Linked DNA regions of Dongshaea marina. Each later gene encodes a partner of the first gene's protein in a complex. Links are inferred from orthologs where the notes say so. Each region holds a gene or a part of one and is shown in the gene's direction. Other genes may lie near its edges. The genes, in order: DB847_RS00350 and dsbB.

Region 1 (6,816 bases):
CGCCCTGTACCACGACCTCACGAGGGCCATCCTCTTCCCATAGAATCGACATCCGCTCAATGGTCCAGGAGAGGATGATCATCGGGAAGAAGGTGATCTTCATTCCTTCGGTCAGACCAATCTTATAGGCCAGCACAGAGAATAGGGCGATGATCAAGATAACCATGATGATCACCGCCGATATTCGTGCGACAAGCAGGAGATTAAGCTTGGACAGATAGGAGCGAATAATCAGGCCGACTCCAACGATCAACAGGAATCCGAGCAGGCCGGTGAGCAGGCTGGTCTGGATAAAGGCCAGCGCGATCAAAACCGGCATGAAGGTTCCTGAGGTGCGAAGCCCGATAATGACCCGTAGGAATACAACCACCAACACCCCGATTGGAATGAGGAGGATCCCCTTAAACAGAGACTGCTCTTCAATGGGCAGGGTGTGGATCGAAAAGTTCATCAATTCGGTATCTTTGAACTTGGCTTCCAGGGCGCGATTGATCGGAATGTTCTGTCGGATCATCGAGAAGGTAACCTGGGATGCGGTCCCACCAACCAGGTCCAGCAAAGAGCCGGTACTTTGCTCCCATAGCATTAGGTTTTTAGGCTGACCCTGCTGACCGTTGGTTGGGTTAAATAGCTGGTATTTATCCCCTTCAAAGACCTGAATATAGTTGACCAACTCCTGGCGGCGTCTCCCATCCTCAAGATTGAGAGCCTTAACCACTCGTGCCGGGATATCCGCGTTATTGAGCAGTTCAACGATGAGATCTGCCTTGGACTTTCCCTGTTGTAGCAGCAGAGCGTTTTGGCTCTCCGGGTCATTGAGCTCTTTGAGAAGCTCACGGGTCAGGGTATAGCTGTCGGAGGAGCGCTGGTGAGCCTGGGTCATCAGTTGCTCGGCGGCCGTGATGAAGGGCTCTTTTTCAACCTGTTTGTCGATAGAAGGCGGGGTTGCCAACCAGGTGGGCTTGGCATTGGGATCTGCCAGCATATCAACCTTGTAGTAGAGCTCCTGACGGCCGGTAGCTGTCCGGGCGGACCACTCCGCCCGCCCCGAGCCATCTTTTTCCACAAAGGTTAGGCCATACCCAGGACTGGCGGTGGTCTGCTGTAGCAGGGTAAAGCCAGGCTGGGTACTGGGGATCGCCAGCGAGGCCATCACGGGATCACCGTGGGCCTTAAATTCTACCTTGGCTTCAATCGACCAGATGGGGCGTTTTTGCCCCGGGGTCCAGGGAACATCAAAGCTAAAGTGGCGATATAGCATTAGGGCTAAGCCCGCCAGCAATAGCAGCGCGATCAGGATATAGAAGGGCTTACGTGAGACCATCAGCTTTTATCCGTTTTGAGTAGTTTTGGCTTGGGTTGAACATACTTCTTGGCTACATCAACCACGGCGATGTCTTTTAGAAATTCCCGACCAATCAGCACCGGATAGATCATCTCGGAGCGATCCTTAAGGGTAAACTCGGCCTGTTCTGTCAAATCCCCCATCCTTACCGTGAGTTTTACGACCGGACGGCGGTCAATTTTTTTGGCAGAAGCCTGCTTGATTCTGACATAGCGTACCAGAGGGGTTTCGATGGGGAGCTTCTCGTTGCGATCTTCATGAGCTAAATTAAATTTTACCCACTTCTTGCCATCGCGCTCAAAAACCTGGATATCCTGAGCACTGATGGAGGAGGTGGTCGCACCGGTATCGATTCGGGCATTGAAGGTGTCATTGACCGGTTCAATCCAGATGGATTCGACCTGGCCAAGGATCAGCTTTCCATCCGGGGTCTTGTCGGTACGGACGGGCTTTTTCTTGTCGAACTTGGGGCTGACTGTCACTGTTGGCTGTTTAGGGTCTATGTTGTGAGCGAGTTGTTTGAGCTGCTTGAGTTGTTCTTCTGATACCTTCTGCTGTGCATCAAGTTTGGCATTGATTCGAGCCTCGCTATCTTTGATCTGGTCCTGGACCTGTTGATAGTTTTGGCTGGACTGGTGTTGTGCCGCACACCCTGTCAGGAGCAGGGTAAGTAGACCGGCTATGAGTAATATGGGGTATCTCAACATAAACTCCGTTTTTCTTAGAACATGCTATTTCAAGTGTAACATGCTCCCCTAGCTCTATGTAAAACGGACACTTTTATCAAAGTGTGAGCAGCGACAAGAATCTGCACATCCAGCTGGCTCACTCGTAGCGAGGAGCTGGCTATCGACTTTTTATCCCGATTTGCGCATCATGTGGCGAGAAAAATTCTTTGATCTATTCACTGGCTATTATGGTTGAGCGGAGGTTTTATGCAGTGCCATCGAATTGAAGAGTTGCTTGAGCTACTTGAGCCTGTATGGCTGGAGCAGCAGGAGCTGAACCTGGTGCAGATCCTGGCTCAGCTTGCCAAAGAGGCTGGCTTTGAGGGACCGCTTGAAGAGCTAACGGATGATGTGCTTATCTATCACCTGAAGATGCGAGGTAGTGATAAGCAGGAGATGATCCCAGGCCTCAAGAAAGATTGTGAAGTTGATTTTAAAGAGGCCCTGCTTAAGGCGCGTGGCATCAAGTAAGCTGACTTTTCCATAAACTCCCCACTCAGGGGAGTTTTCCACCCCGAGATAATTGAATGCCTGAGATAGATCCTGTCGATTACGGTGCCCTGTCGCCGGAATTAATTCTTGATGCGATTGAAAGCTGTGGGATCCGAGTTGAATCGGGTCTGCTTGCGCTGAACAGCTATGAAAATCGTGTCTATCAGTTCCACGATGAGTCGCAGCGTTATGTGGTGAAGTTTTATCGCCCGCAACGCTGGAGTGATGCCCAGATCCTGGAGGAGCATCAGCTCAGCTGGCAAGCCACAGATGCCGAGCTTCCGGTGGCTGCACCTCTGGTTTTAAATGGCAAGACCTTGCAACAGTACCAGGGATACCGCTTTGCGATCTGGAATAGCCTCGGAGGACGCAGCTTTGAGGTGGATAACCTGGATCAACTGGAATGGGCGGGCCGTTACCTCGGGCGCTTTCACCTGATCTGTGAACAGCAGCCCTTTATTGAGCGCCCCGCTATTGATTGCGCCTCTTACCTGCATGGACCCAGAGCTTATCTTGAGCAGCAACAGCTGGTTCCCAAAGAGCTACAACAAGCTTTCTTTGCTGCACTGGATCCTGTCATTGAGCGGGCAGAGCAACAGTTTGGCGAGTTCAGGGCGATTCGTCTCCATGGGGATTGCCACCCGGGAAATATTTTGTGGCGTGATGGGCCGCTGTTTGTTGATCTGGATGATTGCCGAATGGGCCCGGCGATTCAGGATCTGTGGATGCTACTATCTGGCGATGATCGGGAGCGGCGGTTGCAGCTGGATGTGATCCTCGAAGAGTACGAGATGTTTCGCGAGTTTGATCGCCGTGAGCTGGCGCTGATTGAGCCTCTCAGAGCCCTTCGGATGGTCCATTATATGGGCTGGCTTGCCCGGCGCTGGAGTGATCCCGCCTTCCCGGTCGCTTTTCCCTGGTTTGGCTCGATGCATTACTGGGAGGGACAGATCCTGGCTCTCAAAGAACAACTTTCTGATCTCCAGGAGTCTTGCTGGAGTTCCAACTAACGGGGTATGGTGGGGGAGTAACCCAGCCAAACTGCAAAGGTAACAGATATGAAAAGATGGTTAGTCACTTTATTACTTGGAGCATTCGCAGCTTTTGCCGCTCAGGCTGCGCCCCTGTTCAAGCAGGGACAAAATTATACTGTGGTGAAGCAGATAGGCACAGAAAAGCCCCAGGTGATGGAGTTCTTCTCTTACCTGTGTCCTCACTGCTACCAGTTTGAGCCGATCGTTGATGGGATGAAAAAGAAGGCGCCTGAAGGAACTGAGTTCAAGCAGGTACCGATCGCTTCTCTCGGAGGCAAGGCGGGTCCCCTGCTTCAGCGAGCCTTTGCGGTGGCACAGCTACTGGAAGTGAGTGATAAGATGACTCCTGTGCTGTTTGAGTCGGTTCAGGTTGAGCGCAAACTTCCCAAGAGTGAAGCGGATATCAAGAAGCTGTTTGTCGATAACGGCGTCGATGGAAAGCTATTTGACGAGGCTTGGAGTAATTTTCAGATCGAGGGGATGATCAACGAATACAACCTGCTGACTGAGAGTTACAAGGTGTATGGGGTTCCGGCATTTATCATCAATGGTAAATATCAGGTTCGCCTGGAGGGACTGCGTGGCAGTGATGCCCAGCAGAAGATGGATTATCTGTATCAGCTGGTGAACTACCTGCTTGCTAAGACAGAGCCTAGTGCCAAGCCGGTGGCTGTTAACCCGAGCAGCATCAAGACGCTTAATGCGCAGCAGGCTGAAACAGCCAGTCACCATTCCTGAATGGTTTAGAATTTCCTCAAGAGCCCTGGCTGAATCGCCGGGGCTTTTTTATGCCAAGCCTGCCATGCCTCAGTTTCGCCGGGCTTGCTGTGCTGATGTCGAAATCTCCCGGGTTGTGCGCCGCATCAGCAGCTTTAGCAGCGTAAATGCAGCTCCTCCCTGGATCAGGCAGGCAATCAGCCAGACAAGATAATGACTTGGTGGGGTGCCGCCATGAGGATAGTTGAGCCAGGCACACTTCCCGTAAGCGATGATAGCCCCGATGACCAGGCCCCAGCGAAAACGTTCGGGCCGGATATGCCATAGCAAGGCCAGGACGATAACAAAAGTAACGGGATCGATAACTGCGATCATCAGCCGATCTAACATGAGCAAAACTCCTTTTCTGCTTTAATTTACGCTGGCGGAGTCTGGCAGAGCCCAGGGGCTCTCGCAATAGCCACGTGTTTTAAACTGAAAGGGGGGCCGATTTAGCACAGTAAAGTTAGCAACAAAGGGATTCTCTCAAGGTTCAGCTTGGATTAGGCGCTGCTGATGTTTCATGAGAGCTGCGGCATAAAGCTCCACAGAGCTATAGTGATGATAGATACAGGGCTGCTGATTTAGCCTGGGCCCAGGGAGATTTTTCATGTTAAAGAATCTGATGCTTGGTGAGCACAAAGTCGTATCAAGGTCTCTATCCAGTGTGTTGGTTCTCCTGTTGTCCCTGGCTCCGGTGGGGGCTGAGGCTTATGAGGGTAGCTATGCAGATGCAGAAGTGCACATGGTCGATTTTTTTCAACGAACCCAGGGTGCTAAGCAGCTGATTGCCAATATGGATAGAGCCCGGATCACGGATGCGATCGTGTTTGGCTTGCCGGTTGTCAAAAAATGGAGCCTGTCCGAGCCTAAGCAGCCTAGGTATGTGTTTGGCGATGACTCTCCTGTTTATTACTACGGGATGACCGATGAGATTGTAGCCAGAGAGGTTGAGTCGCTGCCGCCTCGACAGAGGCAGCGTTTACACCCTTTCATCAATGGCTTTAACCCCACGGATCAGAACGCTGTGGAGCATATTGAGCGGATGCTCAAGTGGCGTCCGGGATTTTGGCAGGGGATCGGAGAGGTATTAACCCGCCACGATAGCCTGACTGCCCTAACCGAGGGTGAGCAAGCCAGGGCCGATCATCCGGCTATGATGAAGGTCTACCAGCTGGCCGCGCGCTACGATCTACCGGTGATTGTACACTCCAACATCACTTCCGAGCGGGAGCGCTCCCCTCTTTATCTGGGGGAGATTGAGAATGCGCTGAAGGGTAATCCAAAGACACGTATTATCTGGGCTCATGCCGGAGCCAGTAATACCTTGCTGCGTCGCCAAAGCCTGGATTTTGTGCTCCCCGAGCTTCGCCAGTTGCTCGAGCGCTACCCGAATCTGTATGTCCTGGGCTCATGGAGCCTTAGGGACCTGATGATCCCCGAGGAGGGCAAGGCCGATCCGCAGTGGATTCAACTGATCAAAGATTATCCGGATCGTTTTATGCTGGGCTCGGATCTGGTTGGAACCTTTAAAAATTTAGCAAAGGCGTTGCATGGCTGGGATCCTGTCTTAGATCATTTGCCAGCAAGCATCGCTGAAAAGGTGGCGCAGACCAACATGCTGAAGCTGCTGTCAGAGGCGGAACAAACCGCGGCAACTCCCGTTAAAAAGAGAAGCTGAGCCGCACCTTTATTAGTGCGCGGTTTGAACTTGCTGATAGATCGCTTCAATCATGGCGTTGAGGCCATTGCCCCGGGAGGGACTGAGCTGCTGGCGTAATCCGAGTTGCTCAATATAGCTATGCATATCGAAGCTTAGGATCTGTTGTGAGCTTCTTTGGTTGAGAGGAGCTAGCACCACGGCGATCAAGCCCCGCACGATGCGAGCCTCACTGTCTGCACTCAGTTGCCATAATCCCTGTTCATCCGTCTGGCAATGCAGCCAGGCGGCACTTTCGCAGCCATGAACTCGACAGGCATCGGTTTTATATTTTTCCTCCAGAGGTGGAAGAGCTTTTCCTAACAGGATCAGCTGTCGCAAGCGCTGCTCAGGGGTTTTGGCATCGGCAAACTGCTCGAGGATCTGTTGGGGATCAGGGAGGGAATTTGGCTGGCTCATCATGGCTCCTAAAAATAATCCTTTAGCTGACGCAGACCTTCTACAAGATGATCGATCTCCTGATGCTGATTATAGAAGCTCATCGAGGCCCGGACTGTCCCGGATAAGCCAAGGGCACTGAGAAGAGGCATGGCACAGTGGTGGCCGACCCGTACCGCGATCCCCTGCATATCCAGCAACATGCCAACATCCTGAGGGTGGATTTTATCCAGAGTGAATGAAATCGAGCCGCTCTGTCCTTTGGTTGGATTGATAAGCTGTAGTCCATCGACACTTCTGAGTTGCTGCTTGGCATAATCCATCAGCTCCCGTTCATGCTGCATTCTTTGGTAGGAGTCATGA
Region 2 (6,717 bases), 2.0 Mb from region 1 along the record:
TGATGCGGGATCTTAAGCTGTTCTCGGTGGAGGACGATGATCAGAAATCCTATCTGAGTGTCACCGCGATCCACAACGAAGAGGGCTATCGCCGGCTGCGCAACACCATGGCTCAGCAGTACAACCTGAGTAATCTTGAACCCAATATTCAGGTGTTTAACGTCGCCATCAGGGGCGATCGCTCACTAACCTTGCGCTATCGCCCCCATAACCGGATCCCGCTGGCTGACAGCAAAGAGGAGGTGATCAAGCACCTGTATCAGCTGTGGGGATTCAAGGTGATACTGGAGCAGGAGGATGATAGCGGTAAAACCGAAATCATCGCTCAGTGCCCGGCCGAGACCGAAGCTGCGAGTGAGAAAGCAGCGACAAGCTAGATGCCAGCCGTCTGCTCCGGAAATTGAACGGGTAACCGCTCACTCATCCGGCTCCACAAATCTCCAACCCTTTGGGCATACTCTGCCTGAAGGGTTGGAATCACCTCATAAGAGCCCTCCCCCAGCTTCACCCCAAGCTCAGACCAGTAATCAAAAGCGGCCTGTCTCGCTTCGGGCTCGGAAAAGTAAAACTCACAAACCCTCTGGTACAGAGACCTCAGTCCGTTGAACATCAGGCGGTAGGCACAGTTACCGGCATGTTGTTGAATCAGTTCACAAAAGCTCAGCTCAAATGCCTGGTACTCAGCCCCGGTATCTTCGAGTGAGTCGAGCTCACTCAGCAGCCGCAACAATGGTTCTTTGACATCAGCAGCCACACCTTCCAGGTAAAGAGTCCGGGTTTGCATCACAGCTTCAAGCACCTGTTGACTCATGGCCGCCACCTCGGCCTGCACCGAATTAAGACGAATCAGGGTCTCCAGCACATTAAGCCCGACACAGGACCAGAAATCGTTGACCCGGGTTGGTTTGCCATGTTGAATCTTTAGCCAGCCATCCCGGGCAAGGCGTTGCAAGACTTCACGCAAGGTGGTCCGGGTCACCCCGATGAGCTCGGAAAGCTCACGCTCGGCAGGTAACACTGTTCCCGGCGCAAATCGGTTCTTCCAGATTGATTCGATAATATACTCTTCAGCAAAGCCGGCAGGGCTCTGAGCTCTAATGACCATCTACAGCCGTCTCTTAGCAAGGAATAGCGACAATCCGGCGATAATAACAAAGGGCAGTAAACGATAACAAGTCTGGTGCGACCAGTTGACCGGCCTGTTTAGAATAAGATGACATTCCCTTTCTGAATCAACTAGTTTTGAACTAGGCTAAGAATAATAAAGGGCAAAAGAGATAACTATAAGGCGATAAGCCCAAACACTTTTAATTTTGGTTTCACACTAAACAGGGACATAACATACTATGGCTATCAGTTTAGGACGTGCCTTTGGGCACAACTTCCTAGGACACTCGCCACGATGGTACAAGTACACCATCATAGCCTGTCTGGTCATTAACCCCATTTTGTTCTGGCTCAACCCCTTTGTCGCAGGATGGTTACTAGTGATCCAGTTCATCATGACACTGGCGATGGCGCTCAAGTGCTACCCGCTGCAGCCCGGGGGGCTGCTGGCCATTGAGGCCGTGATTATTGGCATGACGAGTCCGGCCCAGGTCAAACATGAATTGATTGCAAATATCGAAGTGTTGCTGCTGCTGATCTTCATGGTTGCCGGCATCTACTTCATGAAAGATCTGTTGCTGTATCTGTTCACCAAACTCTTGGTGCGGATCCGCTCCAAGATAGCACTGTCAGTGGCATTTTGCTTCGCCGCCGCTGTGCTCTCAGCATTCCTTGATGCACTGACGGTCATTGCGGTGATCATTAGTGTCGCGGTTGGCTTCTATGCCATCTACCACAAGGTTGCTTCCGGCAAACACTTCACCCATGATGATCACGATCACAGCCACGACCATGATCTGCATGAGCTTAAGCGCCGCGATCTGGATCAGTTTCGAGCTTTCCTGCGCAGTCTGATGATGCATGCCGCCATAGGAACCGCTTTGGGGGGCGTCTGTACCCTGGTCGGAGAGCCGCAAAATCTGATCATCGGCGAGCGTGCCGGCTGGCACTTTGTCGAGTTCGCGATCCGCATGTCTCCGGTCACCTTCCCGGTTTTGATCTGTGGACTCATCACCTGCGCCATTCTCGAGAAAACCCATTGGTTTGGCTATGGTGACAAGCTCCCGGAAAGTGTCCGCCACATCATCCTGGAGTATGATGAGCACCAGGACTCCCACATGTCCCATAAGGATTATGCCAAACTCATTATCCAGGGGGTGATCGCTCTGTGGCTGATCGTGGCTCTGGCTCTGCATCTGGCTGCCGTGGGCCTGATCGGTCTGTCGGTCATTATTCTGGCGTCGGCCTTTACCGGTGTCACCGAAGAACATGCCATCGGTAAGGCATTTGAAGAGGCCCTGCCCTTTACCGCACTGCTCTCGGTGTTTTTTGTGATCGTGGCGGTGATTATCGATCAGCACCTGTTCGAGCCGATCATTCAATGGGTATTGCAGGTCGAAAAAGAGCACCATCTATGGCTATTCTACCTGGCCAACGGGGTGCTATCGATGGTCAGTGATAATGTGTTTGTCGGCACAGTGTATATCAATGAGGTCAAGGCGGCCCTGATGAATGGTGTCATCGATAATGATCACTTTGATATGCTGGCCGTTGCGATCAACACCGGAACCAACCTGCCCTCGGTGGCAACACCTAATGGTCAGGCTGCATTCCTATTCCTCCTGACCTCAACCCTGGCGCCCCTGCTGCGCTTATCATACGGACGCATGGTCTGGATGGCACTGCCCTACACTATCGTGCTGGGAATCGTGGGCCTGATTGCGATCTCCTTCCTGCTGCATCCGATGACACAGCAGTTTTATGAGTGGGGAATCATCTCCCACCATACTCTCAGTGAGATGTCCAACGCGGCCAGCTCAGCCCACTAACCTCCAACGCGACCTCAGGCAAAAGCCTGAGGTCGCGTTTTCCCATATATTTTTCAATGATTTTATGATTGAATTGCAATCTTCATCCAACACAATGTGACACTATGCTGGATTATCTGAACCAATTTACCCGACACAGAGGCGCCTGGCTGCTACTGGCAGGCGGCGCTCTGTTTCTTGAGTTATGTGCCCTGTTCTTCCAATACGTGCTGAAATTAAGCCCGTGTGAGATGTGTGTTTATGAGCGGGCAGCCGTACTGGGGATCCTGCTGGCTGGCTTAATCGGAGCCATCGCACCGCGGTTTTTCGCGATCCGCTGGATAGGATTTCTGCTGTGGGGTTATAGTGCCTTTCGCGGCCTGCAGCTTGCACTGGAGCACGTACAGATCCAACTCCATCCATCGCCGTTTCAGGTCTGCTCGCTATTTGCCCAGTTCCCCTCCTGGATGCCCCTGGAAAAAATCGCTCCCTGGATGTTTACCCCGCTGGGTAGCTGCACCGAGATCGATTGGCAGTTTTTAGGCCTGACTATGCCGCAGTGGATGGTTGGGATCTTTGCCCTGTTCCTGGCACTGTTTTTCATCTTCGGCCTGCTGCAGTTCAAGAGAAAAGCGTGCAACAGCTGCTGCAATTGTAACTAGCTTTCGTGAGATGGGGGCTGACACAGCTCCCCAGCTCAAGTCAGAAGTCCCGATGATCCCAGGTATCCTTGTCCTCATCAGCGCTCTTGCGGCGATCCTGACCCGAGCGACGCTCAGCCTTCTCCTCACCCGGCTCAAAACGCACTGTCTCTCGCCTGTCTCTTTGAGTTCGCCGCTCTTTGCCACTGCGCCGCTCCGGCCCACTGTACTCTTCTGAAGGCTTCTGCTCACCCCCCCTCTTTTTAGGGTGGATCTGCTCTTCAACCTCTTCGTCGGTCATGAGCCTGAGTTCTGAGTTATCGTCTGCCATGGTGATAATCCTCTACTCGCCTGTTTTTAGTTTGAGTAGATCAGGGATAGTGCGCAAGATTTTAGTGGCAAATTCGGTCTCATAGATATGGCTCATCGACAAAGGGGAACAGGATGCGTAGCTCCTCTATCCGTTGGATGATTCTCGGTTTAATCATCCTGCTGTTTGCTGGGTGCTTCTTATGGTACCAGCACTCCAAGATGGCGATAGCAACCGAGAATGCCCTGGTTGATCCCAATGAGATTCTCTCGGGTGGTCCCCCAAAAGATGGGATCCCGGCACTGCTCAAGCCCAGATTTATCGCACCGGGGCAAGCCCGCTATCTCAAGAGCAGCGATCCTGTGGTCGGTGTCACCATCAATGGACAGTCCAGGGCCTACCCGATCAAGATCCTCAACTGGCATGAAGCCGTCAATGACACCCTGGGAGGAGAGCCTATCGTCGTCACCTTCTGCCCCCTAACCCAGAGTGCACTGGTCTTTGAGCGCAAGATCGCTGGCAAAACCCACACCTTTGGGATCTCTGGCAAGCTCTATAAGAGTAATGTGTTGCTGTACGACCACCAGACCGACAGTCTCTGGTCGCAGCTTAAGGAAAAAGCGATCACAGGTCCCATGTCTGGAGCCACGCTTAAACAACTGCCATCGGTTCAGATCTCCTGGAAGAACTGGCAACGCAAGCAAGCCGCTACCGAGGTTCTCTCAGATGACACAGGTTACAACCGTGACTATTCGGTCGACCCTTACGCCGGTTACTATCGTTTGGGAAGCCTGATGTTTCCGGTTGGAGAGGTCAGAACCGATCTTTCAGCTAAGACCCTGGTGGTTGGGATCCAGACTCAAGGGGTCTCTAAAGCCTACCCGGTGGAGCTGTTTAAGACGTCAGATAAATTGAGAAGAGATCATATTAAGGGAAGGGAGATCCATTTTGAGCTCAGTCAGGAGAATGAAGTCATCTCGGTGAAAGATCAACAAGGGCGCCTCATCCCCCACATCTTCTCCTACTGGTTTGCCTGGCAGGCGTTTCACCCACAAACCGAGCTTTACTCACCCGTTGCAGCCGATTCATGATAGCTTCCGGCCCTGGATATCTGCGCCAGGGTCACTCCTTCCTGGAATAACTTTTCAGCAACAAAGGCTTTTTTTATGAAAGCGCTGGCCGTAAACTGATTCAATCAGGGATGTCAGAAGCCAAGGAGGCCGAATGCTGCAGTTTACTTCGCGCAAAACCAAAGAAGGAGTTATCCTCTGGGCAAATGAGGAGCTCCTGCTCTCCCTCTACCATTTCGTGCTTGATGTGACCCGCCAATCGATGATGCTCCGTGACGATGGCCAGTGTGAAAAGCTCGCCTCTGAGATCAAAACTGCATACAACGGCCTCAGCCATAAAAAAACAGTGCGTAAAGGCAAAGACAGGGTCACCCTGTTAGGCTTTGAGTTAAATTGGGTTCAGTTTATCGCTCAGCTGGCTCTTTTGAGAACCGCACTCTCATATATGGATAGCTCTAAAAAAGAGCAGTACCACATGTTCCTGCTCGAAGATCTTCTGGAGCAAGCCCTCAACTGTAACTTCCCAAGAGAGGCCCCGTTGATCCTGGCCACCTATCACACCTTTTTATTGGGACACAGCGAAGCCGAGCTCAATGGTCAGGATAGCATCAACCGCTGTATCTCTATCTATCTGGCAACCCCCAGTAGTGAGCGACGCACCAAGTTGGCCCCGCTGCTGGGCACTCTGTGCCCACACCTGCACAATGAACAGTTCAGTGCGACCTTTCGCACTCATCTTGAAGCCGCCCAAACGGCCTGAAATAGCATGCAGTAAGTCTGGTGTGCTTACTGCATGATCAGGTTATTGTTATCCAGCAGATCCTGCAGTGCCTGCTCCTCAGTCCAACCAGGGTTTGCTGCGTGGGCATCAAAGTTATCCAGCACCACGGTCACATCATCGGCAGCGGTTCCGGATGTGCCATTAGTATGGACCGTCAATACAGTATCAACCACGCCATCGCTGCCGGTATTAAACGCCAGCTCCAGGTAATTTGCTACATTACCGGGATCATAGCTCTGCATGATATTGCGCAGATCCAGTTGATCCCCCGCATCAAACTTCTCTACCTCAAAACTGTTGATCTCTGAAACTGGATAATCCGGGATCACGAAGTTCTCCTGAGTGGCCTCGGTTTCCACCCCATGCAGTACCATCTTGTTGGACTCAAAATCATTGGCATCCAGGTTATTGTTGGTATGTATCGGGCGAAGTCGCAAAACAACATCATTGAGATCGTTATCGTAATAGCCCCCGGGGTTGAGCACCTTATCGACATCTTCAATCCCTATGGTCACCGAACCATCACCATTTTGGGTAAATTCAAAGTGATCGGTCTCATCTGTATTAAAGCTGGTATGGCTAAAGAAGATGCTGGTCGCCACCGGGCTGCCACTTCCATCCAGGGTTGCACTATACTCCCCGCTCCCAGGATCCCGGGTCAGCTCAAGGTTACTGGCACTCACCGGGCCATTATTAAAACTGGTACCTGCCCCATCACTTAAGAGGAAAAAGCCCACATCATCATCAAAGTCAAGAGTCTTAAGGTGCTTATAAAACACATCCCCCGCATCGACCATGTTGGATTGTGAGTCGAGAATGATCTCTATGCTGCTGGTATCTATCTGCCCATTAGCGTCGAGCTTATAGATCCCCAACACATTATCAAAGCCGATCGTGTGCTGATCCAGCACTTCGATCTGGTACTGCCCGGGACTCTCGTTGAGCACAAAATCGATGCTACTATTGACCGAATCACCGTCCCGGTCAACGTACTCATAGT

The links.
Region 2: the proteins of DB847_RS00350 (region 1) and dsbB are in contact, whole or in part, in a solved structure (PDB 2HI7), measured with the Escherichia coli proteins. The link is inferred for Dongshaea marina from one-to-one orthologs.

The regions. Positions count from the first base shown.
Region 1 is NZ_CP028897.1:67,066-73,881, forward strand. What follows is about bases 2,531-5,480. They hold DB847_RS00350 (thiol:disulfide interchange protein DsbA/DsbL), read left to right. Parts: upstream 2,531-3,623; coding sequence 3,624-4,337; downstream 4,338-5,480. Other genes in these bases: DB847_RS00340 (YihD family protein), read left to right, coding at 2,531-2,544; DB847_RS00345 (serine/threonine protein kinase), read left to right, coding at 2,601-3,575; DB847_RS00355 (hypothetical protein), read right to left, coding at 4,407-4,706; DB847_RS00360 (amidohydrolase family protein), read left to right, coding at 4,966-5,480. Outside these bases: DB847_RS00330 (inactive transglutaminase family protein), read right to left, coding at 1-1,324; DB847_RS00335 (ATP-dependent zinc protease family protein), read right to left, coding at 1,324-2,049; more of DB847_RS00340, read left to right, coding at 2,281-2,530; more of DB847_RS00360, read left to right, coding at 5,481-6,036; DB847_RS00365 (SufE family protein), read right to left, coding at 6,049-6,474; DB847_RS00370 (aminotransferase class V-fold PLP-dependent enzyme), read right to left, coding at 6,483-6,816. UniProt on the Escherichia coli protein: Required for disulfide bond formation in some periplasmic proteins such as PhoA or OmpA. Acts by transferring its disulfide bond to other proteins and is reduced in the process. DsbA is reoxidized by DsbB. Required for pilus biogenesis.
Region 2 is NZ_CP028897.1:2,108,315-2,115,031, reverse strand. The notes cover bases 1,958-4,808. They hold dsbB (disulfide bond formation protein DsbB), read left to right. Parts: upstream 1,958-3,040; coding sequence 3,041-3,577; downstream 3,578-4,808. Other genes in these bases: DB847_RS10100 (DUF3179 domain-containing protein), read left to right, coding at 4,001-4,808; DB847_RS10105 (hypothetical protein), read right to left, coding at 3,618-3,887; nhaB (sodium/proton antiporter NhaB), read left to right, coding at 1,958-2,936. Outside these bases: DB847_RS10125 (SpoVR family protein), read left to right, coding at 1-377; fatty acid metabolism transcriptional regulator FadR, read right to left, coding at 374-1,105; more of nhaB, read left to right, coding at 1,347-1,957; more of DB847_RS10100, read left to right, coding at 4,809-4,957; DB847_RS10095 (hypothetical protein), read left to right, coding at 5,091-5,696; DB847_RS10090 (Calx-beta domain-containing protein), read right to left, coding at 5,723-6,717. UniProt on the Escherichia coli protein: Required for disulfide bond formation in some periplasmic proteins such as PhoA or OmpA. Acts by oxidizing the DsbA protein.